3 regions of the Faecalibacterium duncaniae genome follow, and region 2 is predicted to be linked to each of the others. Evidence: riboswitches for the same ligand, from Rfam matches in the RefSeq annotation. Region 2 holds a riboswitch; each other region holds the start of a gene.
The links. A riboswitch is a leader RNA that binds a small molecule or an ion and turns the genes downstream of it on or off. The one in region 2 is predicted to bind cyclic di-GMP.
Positions count from the first base shown of each region.

Region 1: it holds a riboswitch for cyclic di-GMP, as region 2 does, so the genes downstream of both, GXM22_RS14180 (leucine-rich repeat protein) here and GXM22_RS04155 (hypothetical protein) in region 2, are expected to answer to the same signal.
Region 3: it holds a riboswitch for cyclic di-GMP, as region 2 does, so the genes downstream of both, GXM22_RS15475 (leucine-rich repeat domain-containing protein) here and GXM22_RS04155 (hypothetical protein) in region 2, are expected to answer to the same signal.

Region 1 covers NZ_CP048437.1:2,937,218-2,941,318, reverse strand. The annotation lists gene GXM22_RS14185 (nucleotidyltransferase family protein) at 1-93, shown strand, start outside; gene GXM22_RS14180 (leucine-rich repeat protein) at 494-2,584, opposite strand; cyclic di-GMP riboswitch class I at 2,784-2,860, opposite strand; gene GXM22_RS14175 (putative ABC transporter permease) at 3,097-4,101, opposite strand, start outside.
Region 2 covers NZ_CP048437.1:879,691-883,791, forward strand. The annotation lists gene GXM22_RS04145 (ATP-binding protein) at 61-1,458, shown strand; gene GXM22_RS04150 (helix-turn-helix domain-containing protein) at 1,515-1,802, opposite strand; gene GXM22_RS04155 (hypothetical protein) at 1,900-2,256, opposite strand; cyclic di-GMP riboswitch class I at 2,375-2,449, opposite strand; gene GXM22_RS04160 (ChbG/HpnK family deacetylase) at 2,710-3,516, opposite strand; gene GXM22_RS04165 (N-acetylglucosamine-6-phosphate deacetylase) at 3,534-4,101, opposite strand, start outside.
Region 3 covers NZ_CP048437.1:2,626,266-2,630,366, reverse strand. The annotation lists gene GXM22_RS12595 (helix-turn-helix domain-containing protein) at 1-706, shown strand, start outside; gene GXM22_RS12590 (MATE family efflux transporter) at 754-2,055, opposite strand; cyclic di-GMP riboswitch class I at 2,327-2,402, shown strand; partial or broken gene GXM22_RS15475 (leucine-rich repeat domain-containing protein) at 2,562-3,308, shown strand; gene GXM22_RS15310 (hypothetical protein) at 3,498-4,101, shown strand, end outside.

The sequences.
Region 1 (4,101 bases), 1.0 Mb from region 2:
GGCGTGACCTACCGTGAGGATAAGCCCACCGTGGTGGCCGCCATCGCCCAGAAAACCCAGGAGGGTCTGTACCCCGAGGATCTGTGGGCGTGAGCAAAACAAAATCTGCTTGACTTTTTGAGCGATACAGCATATAATAAAGCTGTAAAAGAGATTGGTTGCAGTTCATAAAACTCACCAAGTAGCAACAAGAAGCCCCCGCGGTAGTGCGAATACCGAGGGGGCTTCCTGCTTGCTAAGGATTAGTGCTTACCGGCCTTGAACTGGTCGTCAAGCCACTTGCAGATGTAATAGCTGACTACACCCGCTGCGACGGACAGTGTAAAAGAGATTATAAAGTTCATAAAACTCACCCCCTTCCTCTTATAGATCGAGGTCGGAAGGCCGACAAGTACAGTATAACAGAAAATTCGACACATTACAACGCAGAAGCGCCCCATCCGGTGAAGGATGAGGCGCTTCTACGTATATTTGGGAATATTCGGGGATGGCGTTAGTTGTTCTTGAGCTCCTGTGCTTTCTGCCATGCATTCAGCACATCAAGCTTGCTTACGGGATTGGCCGGGAAGAACTTCATCTCTTCCGGAGCCGTGCCCTCATCATTCAGGTCAGGGATAAGCTCATTCTCCATGGCCCAGCGGGCGGCGTGCTGCAGGTCCATATCCCGCTCTTCCTGCCCTACATCGGGGTAGAGCAGTTCGGATTCGGGCATGGGTTTGCCTGCATCCTCCCACAGCATCATGGCAAGGGCGCTGCGGTTGCTGGGGAAGTAGGGCAGAGCCATCAGCTTGCCTGCAAATTCAGCACCCAGAGAATAGGCCTGATAGCCCAGCACTGCACCGCCGACAACAACAGTAGTGCCGATCACGATGGGGCCAACGATATCGGGCTCGTCATCTTCAATGGATGCATCCTGTGTCATGGCTTTCAGGGTCACGGCCTTTGCAGGCATCTCAAAGTCAAAGCTTTCCTTATCCTGATAAGCGTTCGGATCATCCAGGCCGGTGATATCCCAGTGGCCAAATTTCAGACCGCTATCTGCAAAAGCATCCTTATCAAATGCAACACTCACCGTTGCACCCTCGGGGACATTAAAGGAACCGTCCTCGTTGGCATTCTTTTTAACGATCTCGGTGATATCCTCGGGGTCAGCACCATCCTTGCCGGGCACTGTTACGCTGGTGATAACGCCGTCCTTCAAGGTCAGCGGGTGGCAGACCGGAGCTTTGGGGGCGAGCTCCCAATGGGCATAGAAGGTGATGTCCTTCGTAATTATTTCGTTCACATTCAAGGGCTGGTCATCTGCGGTGTACCAGCCGGTGAACTTGTAACCCGCACGGGTGGGATCATGGATGGCAGTCAGATCGTTTGCCTTGGTATCAGTGATTTTTTCGGTCTTATAAACCGGCACCTCAGCGTCGTCGTTCAGTTCGCCGCCCTTGGCATCAAAGGTCACCTTGCAGAGGTAAAGAAAATTGCGTTTTCTCAGTTTATCATTGGCATCAATGTTAGAATTGTCATCATTGTCTGCAAGCAGAGCATCTGCGGCGGCCTTGTAGTTTTTGTAGTAGATGGCACCATTGGGGTTCCCAGCTGGACAACCTTTCAGACTGTCTTGGAAAGAAGTCAATCCAGCAGGGAGCATAATGTATTCCAGATGGGTGCAATAGTCAAAGGTACCAGGTCTAATGGTTGTTACATTTTCCGGGATGGTGACGTTCGTCAGATTAATGGAAGTGCAAGAATTAAAGGCATGATAGCCGATCGTCTTAATATTCTCACCTAACGAAATCGTTTCAAGAGAAGTGCACCCTAAAAAGGCCCGGTGTCCTATCGATGTGGCAGCGTCCTTGATGGTAAGAGATTGCAAGTCATGGCATTGTCCAAAGGCATCATTGCCGATGGAAGTGACGCTCTGTGGAATGGTGACACTCTCCAGCTCAATGCAATAATAAAAGGCATCATCGCCGATCGTCTCAATATTCGTCTTAATATTCTCACCGAACGAAAGCGTTTTAAGATGAATGCATTGGAGAAAGGCTTTCTTGCCGATGGAAGTGACGCTTGGTGGAATGGTGACGCTCGTCAGACCACGGCAATCATAAAAGGCCTCATCGCCGATCGTCGTAATTTTTTTACCTAATGAAAGCGTTGTTGTAAGAGGGCATTCCGTAAAGGCCCGGTTTCCTATTGATGTGGCAGCGTCATTGATGGTAACAGAGTCCAAGTTGTGGCAACCTGCAAAGGCAGAATCGCCGATGGAAGTGACGCTTTGTGGAATGGTGACCTTCTTCAGAGCAGAGCAACCTCTAAAGGCATCATCGCCGATAGCAGTTACAGGGAATCTGCCAAAATCTGTGGGTATGGTGATGTCGTAGGAGCCATCAACAAGGGCACGAAATTTTGTGATGGTTGCAGTACCGTCTTCTGTATTTATCGTATAGTCATACTCGTAATCGCCATAGCTGGCTGTACCAGTTGGCGCTGACGTGTCTTCTGCAAATGCCGTGACTGCCGACAGGGGCAGCATGGTGATCATCATGCAGACCGCAACCAATAAGCTGATCAAACGCTTAGGTTTCATAATTCTTTACTCCTTTTCCATGATATTCCCAAAAACTCTCTCTATTTCAGCCAAAACAAAAGAGCGCCGCACCGGCCAAACGGCTGGTACGACGCTCTGAACCCTTGTAGACCCGCTGCGCGCTCGCTCTCCTGAAGGGAAGCCGACGCATCTTCACAAGGAGGTGCAAGGTTTCGGATTACCTTACCCGGAGAGAATAACGTGCGGCTGGCTGCCATATTACAGGCCCTTGTAGCTTTGCGTCGCAGCCTTTCGACTGGCTTGCCGATTCTTCAGTTTTTAGCAGGAATAGCATATTGCACAGGATAAAATACTCTTTTTTTGTCAATATGACGAAAATAGATTTGGAAGAGTGTACAAAAAAGGAACGTATAATGTTGAAAACAGAATGAGAACAAAAGCGTGCAGCAGAACAAGATCTGCCTGATTTTATGGAGAATGCAGCGCAGGAAAAATGCCCCTGACCGAAAGAAGCCGGTCAGGGGCATTTGGGGTTGCTGCAGCGGGCAGGGTCAGTGCCTGCGCTCGTACTTCAGGCGCTCCCGCAGCTCGTCCAGAGAGCGGTGCTTTTCGCCGTGGCGCAGCTTGGGGTAAGCGCGGAGCATACGGCCCTTGCCAAAGTACTTGGAGCTCCGGGTGCGGGCGCGCATCTCCTCGCTGCGGGCCTGCAGTTCTTCGGCCAGCTGTTCCAGACGGAGCAGCTCTGCCGTGCGCTCTGCGGTGCCCTTGGCGGCCAGCTTGACGGCAGCGGCGGCCTCAGAGGCATTGAGCCGGGCCTCCTGGGAGGACTTGCGGGCAGCCTCCATGGCCTCGTCGGCCTTGGCGCGCAGGGCGGCAGCGGCATCCCGGGGGCTCAGTTTGGCGGCATTGTCCCGGGCCTCGGCAGCTGCCAGCTTGAGCTGCAGGCGGCTCTCGTCCATCTTCTGGTCCACGTCCATGGCGGTGGTGCCCAGCAGCTCGGTCATGGCATCGGACACGGCGTGCATACTGTCGGCCACCTTTTCCAGAGCATCCAGCTCACGGGCCAGGTCAGAGGCCGCAAAGGCGGTCACCACCACGTCGGCGGCGTAGCAGGCGTACAGGATGCACATGAGGACAAAGCCCACCATCTGGGGGACCATCTCCACAAAGCCCGCGATCACGGGGTGAACGGCCTTCATCACCACAACGGTGCCAACGCCCCACAAAAGGGAGAACTCCAGGCAGATATATCCGCCGATGTTGAAGGGGAAGTCGCTGTAATCCCACCACCGGGTGTGGTAGAGCTTGTAGAGCGCCCAGCCGCCCACCAGCTCCAATACGCTGGGCAGGATCACGCCGCCGAGATAGAGCAGCAGCAGGTTGTCTGCCAGCGGCGAAAGGGTGAACAGCACAATGATCATGCCAAAGCCGTAGATGGGGCAGACCGGGCCGTTCAGAAAGCCGCGGTTCACCAGCTGGCCGGTGGAAACGGCGGCATAGATGACCTCCAGGCACCAGCCCAGGCAGGAGTAGATCAGGAAAAACGCCAGGATCTG
Region 2 (4,101 bases):
CGTAAGAAACTAACTTACGAGTATATAAATTCGATAAATACACTTTGGGGAGGGAACAAAATGAGCCGATTTTACTGCCGCGATGAGGAACTTCGGAAGTTAAACAAACGATATGAGAATGGAAAGTTTGAATGCGTTGTCATTTACGGCAGACGCCGTGTTGGAAAAACTGCGCTGATCAATGAATTCTGCAAGGATAAACCGACCATTTTCTTCTCTGCCTTGAATACGACCGGAAAAGAAAATCTGGAAGCCTTGTCCAAGGCAATCATGAGTTTTGAACGACCCAATGCAGAATCATCTCCGGAATTTACAACCTACGATGCAGCATTGGACGAACTGACAGCTCTCTCCAAGGAGCAGCGGATCGTATTTGTAATTGATGAGTATCCTTATCTTGCAAAGGCTAAACCCGCTATTTCCGCAATGCTTCAGCACATCATCGACCATAAATGGACAGAGTCCCAAATGTACCTGATCCTGTGTGGCTCGTCCATGAGTTTTATGGAAAGTCAGGTTTTGGGCAAAGAAAGCCCTCTGTATGGGCGCAGAACAGCGCAATTCAAGATCATGCCGCTGGATTATAGGGAAACTGCGGTATTCCATCCGAATCTGTCTGAGGAAGATAACGCCCTGATTTATGGCATCACAGGCGGCGTTCCGCATTATATCAACAAATTGGATGTTCGGGACAGCGTAGATGAAGCACTGATGGAAAACTTGTTTGACCGTTCCAGCTACCTCTATGAGGAACCGGCCAACCTGTTAAAGCAGGAGCTGCGTGAGCCTGCAATTTATAATGCAATCATCAAGGCAATTGCAGAGGGGGCTTCTCGCCTGAACGACATCACCACAAAAGTTGGTGAAGAAAACTCTGTGGTGGCGAAGTACCTCAAAACGTTGATAGACCTTGGAATCGTCAAAAAAGAAACGCCGATCACAGAGAAACCGGGCAAAAAAACGATCTATCTTCTGGCGGACAATTTTTTTCGTTTTTGGTACCGTTTTGTGCCGGTCAATGCAAGTGCCATTGATTCGGGGCGGATCGCAAAGACCTACCCCCATGCGGTGAAGCAGTATTTTCCAGACTATATGGGCCTGATTTTTGAGAAGATGTGTCAAGACTATTTGCTCTATTATGCGAATGATCTTCCTATCGAGTTGAGTGAGATCGGGCAGTGGTGGGGAACCGACCCTCAAAAAAAGAAGCAGATCCAGATCGACATTGTCGGAACGCCGGTTGAGGGTAATGACTATATCATTGGCTCCTGCAAATACCGCAATGAAAAAATCGGTTTGGACGAACTGGAACTGATTCGGGAATATGCAGCAGTCTTTGGGAAAGGAACAAACTACCACTACTACATTTTCTCGAAAGGCGGATTTACGGACGGTCTGCTTCAGGCACAGGAACGCGGAGAAGTACAGCTGCTTACCCTTGCCGATATTTTTGAATAACACAAGAAACGCTCTTGCCGGTGTAAAACTGGCAGGAGCGTTTCTTGTTGAAGTGATTATAAAAGACCTTTGATTTTTTCAAGATGATCTATAGCGGCTTGCAGTTCATTTTGAAACTGATTCCTAGAAGGATCTCGACCCAAAAGAAGATAATCCATACTGACATGGAAGTATTCTGCAATATCGATCAGGATTTTTACAGAGCCATTGGAGCTTCCCCTTTCAAGATCGCCCAGGTGGTGATGGGAAACACCAAGTTTTTCAGCAAGTTTTTCCTGCGATAACTTCGCATTTGTACGCAAAGTAAAAATACGGTTACCAATAGCATTCGGATCAAAACTCATGTGTGACCTCCAAATTTTCGATAAAGCGTGAGAAGTCGAAAACTCGGAGTTGCTACGGATATCTAGCCGCTTGGGGCATCCACGAAAAATGGACAAATCATAACCCCGCGTTTTCACGCGGGGTTATGATTGTATAATTCTTAGCCGTTCCGTCATCTTCAACTGTTCCATCATCTGTGATTGCATTGTAATCCGCCATTGCACCTGAACCTTCGATGCTCAGTGTATATGTAGGATTCTCCGCAGCCGTATTGTTTTGTTCCACTTCCCAAGAAACACTTTCCGTCTGATCTTCTGCACCGCAAGGGCCGCTTGTTGCTGCATTTTGTGCCAGCACAGCCAAGGCAGACGTATTCCCCACCGTTTCCGCAAACGCCGTGACCGCCGAAGCAGGCACCATGGAGACGGCCATACAGCCCGCCACCAGCAAACTTACTACACGTTTTGGTTTCATAAACTTTTTCCTCCCTTATGAAGTATCCCAAACGCTTTTCCCTGCACCCGCCGTAAATGTAAAAAGGCGCCGCACCTGCCCCGAAAGGCTGGTGTGACGCTGTGGTGTACTTATGGGGAAGTGCAGCTGGCTGCCCGGTCTGGGCCCTTTAGCTTTGCGTCGCAGCCTTCCAGCTGGTTTGCCGATTCTTCTGTTTTGTGGGGGTGCTCTTTTGCATTTTATTATACCCCCCTTATATAAAAATCAAGGGGTTTTCCATGAGTTTGTCATTTGTAACAAATGCAGTCTATTTTTTAGTGCGATTTGACGGGGGGGTGGGGGGTGACCCTCTCAGTTAAAGACTTTGGCTGAGAGGGTTAGGCCATTACTAAGAAAACGCCGCCGCACAGGTCGCAATTCTGTGCAGCGGCGTTCCTATGGAGGATGATAAAGTATCACTTGGAAATGGCGCAGTTATTCGTACAGGGCATCAAAGTTGGTCAGTTCCACCTCATGCTCATCCAGCCAGCGACGAACCTGCGGGTCACACAGGGTCGCCAGATCACGGCAGCGGGGCAGGGTCAGGGAAGTATTGTCCAGAAGGTACTGATCCAGATAACCCGGATGGAAATGCAGGATATTGTACTCGTAGGGAGAGCTCAGGATGCCGAAGCGGTCTTCCAGCCAGTCCTCCGGGCGGCTGCCCCGGTTCAGAATCTCCATTGCGTTGCTGTTGCCCAAACTGAACAGCTCGCAGGCCGGTTTCATCGGCAGTTCTTCGGCCAGCGTATCGCCCATGTTATGGATGCCCAGCTTCTTTCCGATATCCCGGAACGCCTGCTCCATGGGCCTTGTCATGGCGCTGTGGCCCTCAAAATGCCGGGGATAATGTCCCACAAGTTCTTTGTGCCGGTCCAGCTGGGCCATGGTCTCGGTATACAGGTCCTCATAGCTGGGGTAAACTTCGCCCTTGCATTTGGCATCATTGGGATTCTCGCTCTTCCACAGATAGCTGCGGTAGAACATTCCCTCTTCGTTTACCAGCGTGGGCACCTTTTCCGGGGCGCTGACGGGGCGGTACTGCACAAAATTGGTGTGCTGGACCAGCGGCACCTCCGGGCACTCGCTCTGCCAGAGTTTCACCGCATGGGGGACGGCGGCCATGTTGCTCATCAGCGAGAGGGTGCAGACCACGCCCTCCTTATAGGCTTTGATGACACCATAGTTGTATGCCTCACTGAAGCCGAAATCATCGGCTACTACGATCAACTTCTTGCTCATAGCTGTTTCCTTTGTCCTTATCGGTTCAGATAATCCGCATTGAAGATCTTGCCCTCGGTGCTGCGGTCATAGACCTTCCGGCCCTCGGCGTAGGTGACCTGTGCCTGATAATCGTCGCTGATGACCACCAGATCTGCGTCCTTGCCCACTTCAATGGTACCCTTGCGGTCGGCAAAACCATACTTGATGCAGGGATTGAGGCAGGCCATCTTCAGGCAGGTCTCCAGCGGGATGCCAACATTGTTCACCAGATTTCTGATGTCGAACAGCACCGGCTGGCTGGAACCGCACAGGCGGCCGGTATCGGTCAGAACAAAGCCCTCCGGGGTCACATTCAGGGCCATCCCCTCAAAGATGCCCTCATACTTGCCCACCGGTGCACCGGACAGAGCCGTACAGTCACTGACCATCATGAATTTGTCGGTGCTCTTGACCTTGAAGTAGATGCCCAGCATCTCATCGCAGATGTGCAGGCCGTCGCAGATCACCTCACAGGTAACGTTTTCATTGGTCAGGGCTGCTCCCAGACCGCCGATGTCCCGGTGATGCATATCGGTCATGACGTTGCCGGTATGGGTCGCCACA
Region 3 (4,101 bases), 1.4 Mb from region 2:
CTCGCCCTCCCCGGCGGGCAGCGCACTGATCCTGCCGCCCCAGAGCGCGGCGGCGGGCCATCTGGTACTGAGCCGTGCCCCGTTGACCCTGACCCCGGAAGGGGAGAGCCACCTGCTCTGCATCCAGCTGACCGGACAGGCGGCGGTGCAGTTCCTTGCCGGGCTGACGGAGCTGCCGTTCCTGGCCCGGGGCGAGACCTGCCCCGCCGCCGCAGAGCTGCTGGGCCGCCTTGCCGCCGAGGCCGACACGCCCCGCAGCCGGGCTGCCAGCCAGCTGGCCTTTGCCCTGCTCTGTGAGCTTGCGGGGGCCGACAGCGCCGCCCCGCCCCTGCCGCCGCTGGTGGAGGCCGCCATTGAGGATATCCGCCAGAACTACGCTGGCCTGTACGGTGTGGAGGAGCTCAGTGAACGGCTGGGAGTCTCCAAGAGCCACCTTGTCCGCACCTTTACTGCCGCCGTAGGGGTGCCCCCGGGGCGCTACCTGACCACTGTGCGGGTGGAAGCAGCCATGCGGCTGCTCCTGCACCGGGAATACACGCTGGATGTCATAGCCAGCCTGTGCGGCTTCTCGGGGGCCAACTACCTGTGCCGGGTGTTCAAAAAAGAGACCGGCCAATCCCCCGCACAGTGGCGGGCCTTGGCCGGTCAGACAGCGCGGCCCCTCAGCCCGGCGGAAAGCCAGCGGGAGCAGGCACTGTATATTTAAAATGTTCAGGAGCCGGGGCAGCACCCGGCTCTTTTCCGTGGTGGCGTTCAGCTGCACACAGACTGCGGGCGCTTGAGCAGGAACACCGTCAGGGCCAGCGTGATGGCCTCGGCGGCGGGGAAGGCCGACCACACGCCGTTCATGCCGAACAGGGCGCTCAGGATCAGCGAGCAGGTGACGATGGCGGCCACGCCCCGGCTGACCGAGGTGATGGTGGCTTCGGTGGGGCGGTTGACCGCACCCAGATAGCCCGCCGCAACAATATTGCAGCCTGCAAAGAAGTAGCCCAGGAAGTAGATGCGCATACCGCTGTGGGCATATTCGGCCATCAAAGCAGAGCTCTCGCTGTTGAAGAGGGCAACAAAGGTATCGGTAAAGCCAAACACGGCACCGTACAACACCGCCGCCAGCGCCAGCGCAGTGCCGCAGCCCAGCAGAAGCAGCTTTTTTGCTCCGGCCATCTCATTTTTGCCGTAGCACTGGCTGATCAGCGGCTGGGCACCCTGGGCCACGCCGTTGAAGATGGCTGTTGCCACCAGCGCAAAGTTTGCCACCACGCCGTAAGCGGCCACGCCCACGTTGCCCGCCAGCCGGAGCAGCAGGAAGTTGAACACGGTGGTGGTCACGGCAGAGGAGAGCTCCCCGACGAAACCGGAGATGCCAAGCTGGCAGCTCTGCACCAGCAGCCGGGCCGAGGGAGCCTGCCGGACAAAGGTGAGCGTGTTGCTCTTTTGAAAGAAGTGGCGGCTGCAGATGGCGATGCTGAGCACCGGCGAGATGGCCGTTGCCAGCGCCGCGCCGGGCAGGCCCAGCCCCATGGGGAAGATGAAGATGTAATCGAACACCACATTGAACAGGCTGCCGCTCAGGGTGGCCACCATGGCAAGGGACGGGTCGCCGTCGTTGCGGACGAAGGCCGAGAAGATGTAGTTGCACATGAAGAAGGGGGTGAACAGCAGGAAGATGCGGGTGTAGTTCAGGCCCAGCGCCACGATGTCCGCATCGCCGCCCATGAGCTGCAGGAGCGTGCCCGGGCAGAACGCGCCCGCCAGCATGAACGGGATGGCGATCAGGCAGGCGCAGAGGATGGCGTTGGAAAAAAACCGCTGCGCCCGCGCCTCGCCCTGCGCCTGCAGGATGGCGTACCGGGTGGCCGCACCCAGGCCGATCATCGAGCCGAAGGCAAAGATCAGGTTGTACATGGGCAGGCAGAGGTTCAGCAGGGTCACGCCGTCGGTGCCCGCCGCCTGGGCGATGAAATAGGTGTCGGCCAGAATATAGCACGATGTGCCGATCAGACCGAAAATATTCTGCGACACATACTTGAAGAACTGCTTTGTCAGGTTCATGGAAGCTTCCTTTCCGCGGGGAGAATAGGGGAGTGAAACGTAAAAACGACTACTACTATATCATAAAACTTGGCATATTTCAACGAAAAAGCGAGGAAACACGCCATCATTTCCCAAACGGAACACTTCTCCCCGGGGCGATGCTGCTATCCGAAAATGCCATACAAACACTATCGCTTTTGTGCAACTTGCCAAAGATGCTTTTGGGTTATTGACAAAAAAAAAAAAAAAAAAAAGTTTTATGATTTTTGTGTAAGATGCCACGTTGAAACAGAAAAAACGGCAAACCAGTCGAAAGGCTGCGACGCAAAGCTACAGGGCCTGTAATATGGCAGCCAGCCGCACTTTCTCAACCATACCGCACATGGGCATCACCTCAAGGGGCGGTAGATTCCCAAAGTACAAAACGCAGAGCGTTGTACCAGCCATTTGGCCGGTGCGGCGCTCTTTTTGCTTTGTGCGGGCATGGTTATATTTTGGGAGTAATTCATAAAAGGAGGATTTTTATGAAAAAGCGTTTCGTCAGCTTGTTGGTTGTAGTATGTATGCTACTTACACTATTTCCGGTGTCAGCGTTTGCAGATAATGCAAAAAGCGGTGAGTTTCATACGGATGGAATAAAAACACAAGATGGAAATTTTGTGTATAGTGTAAATGATGATGACACTGCAACGTTGGTACAATACATTGGCTCGGAAGATGTGCTTGCGGCAAATAATTATGAAGTTGATATTCCTGCCGAGTTTGACGGACATTCTTTGAGTAAAATCGGACAGGCCGCGTTTGCAGCAGAATATCATTCTAATTTTAAGTATTGGAATGCAACCTGTGGCAAGATTCAAAAAGTTAAAATTCCAGAATCGGTGACATATATTTGCTCGGGTGCTTTTTATCATTGTGAGTCTTTGAAAAGTGTTAATATTCCAGAGAATGTTGAAAAGATTGAATGGTGGGGATTTGCAAATTGTACAGGGCTAAATGATATTACTTTTGAAGGTAATAGCAAAATCACAACAATTGAGATGGAGTGCTTCTCGAATTGTTCGAGCCTAGAAAGGATTGATCTGCCAGAAGGGATTACAGATATTCGTTGGGGTGCTTTTGAGAACTGTACTTCACTTATGAATGTTGTCATTCCTTCTAACACTGAAAGAATTTACAGGAAAGCATTTTACAATTGTGCGCTCGGAACGGTTACTTTCCCTGCATCTTTGAAAGGAATTGAAGTTGCGGCATTTGGTAGGCCGATTTCGCTGACAAAAGTTTATTATGCCGGAACAGCCGATCAGTGGAATGCTCTTGTAAGCGCTCCCTTTGTTCCTCTTGATGGCAAGACGGATGGCACTAGCAAAAACTTCACTGGAATTAATTATAAAGAGGATTCGCATGGCGGCAATAATGAGCAGCTTCGTCAAGATGGGCTGGTTATAATCCCTTGCAAGATGGATGTGACCACCTCCAAGAGCGACTACTTGGTCAATACTCCCGTTGATGTGAACATTGCCATTGCCCCCGGTACTGATATGAACAAGATTCTCAATGGCAGTGTTGCTTTCACCTACGGTGATGAAGTTGAAAAGGTAGAACTGAACGGCAAGGAACTGACCGAGAAAGAATACACTGTTCAGAAGTTGGCTCAGATGATGAAACTGACTTCCCGAAGCAGTGATATCAAAGCAACCCTGAATGTGACCTACAAAAAGACCGGCAGCTACACCTTTGGTATTGCAGTGAACGACAGCAATGACGAGACCATCTGCAATGCGGATGCAAAGGTCGTTGTTGGCGAAGAGGCCGCCGAACTGACCCCTGCAACCAAGCTCTACACCCTGACCGTCAAGAATGCTGATGTTACCATTAAGAATGGTGACGAAGAGATCAAGGCTGAGAAGAACGACAAGGGCGAGCTGATCGCCAAAGTGCCCGAAAAGGCTGACGTGACCGTGACCTACACCAGCCAGAGCGATGCCGTTGCATTTGACCAGTGGACGATTACCACCGATGAAACGCTGGATGTGGATGTCAAGAACAACCCCCTGAAGTTCC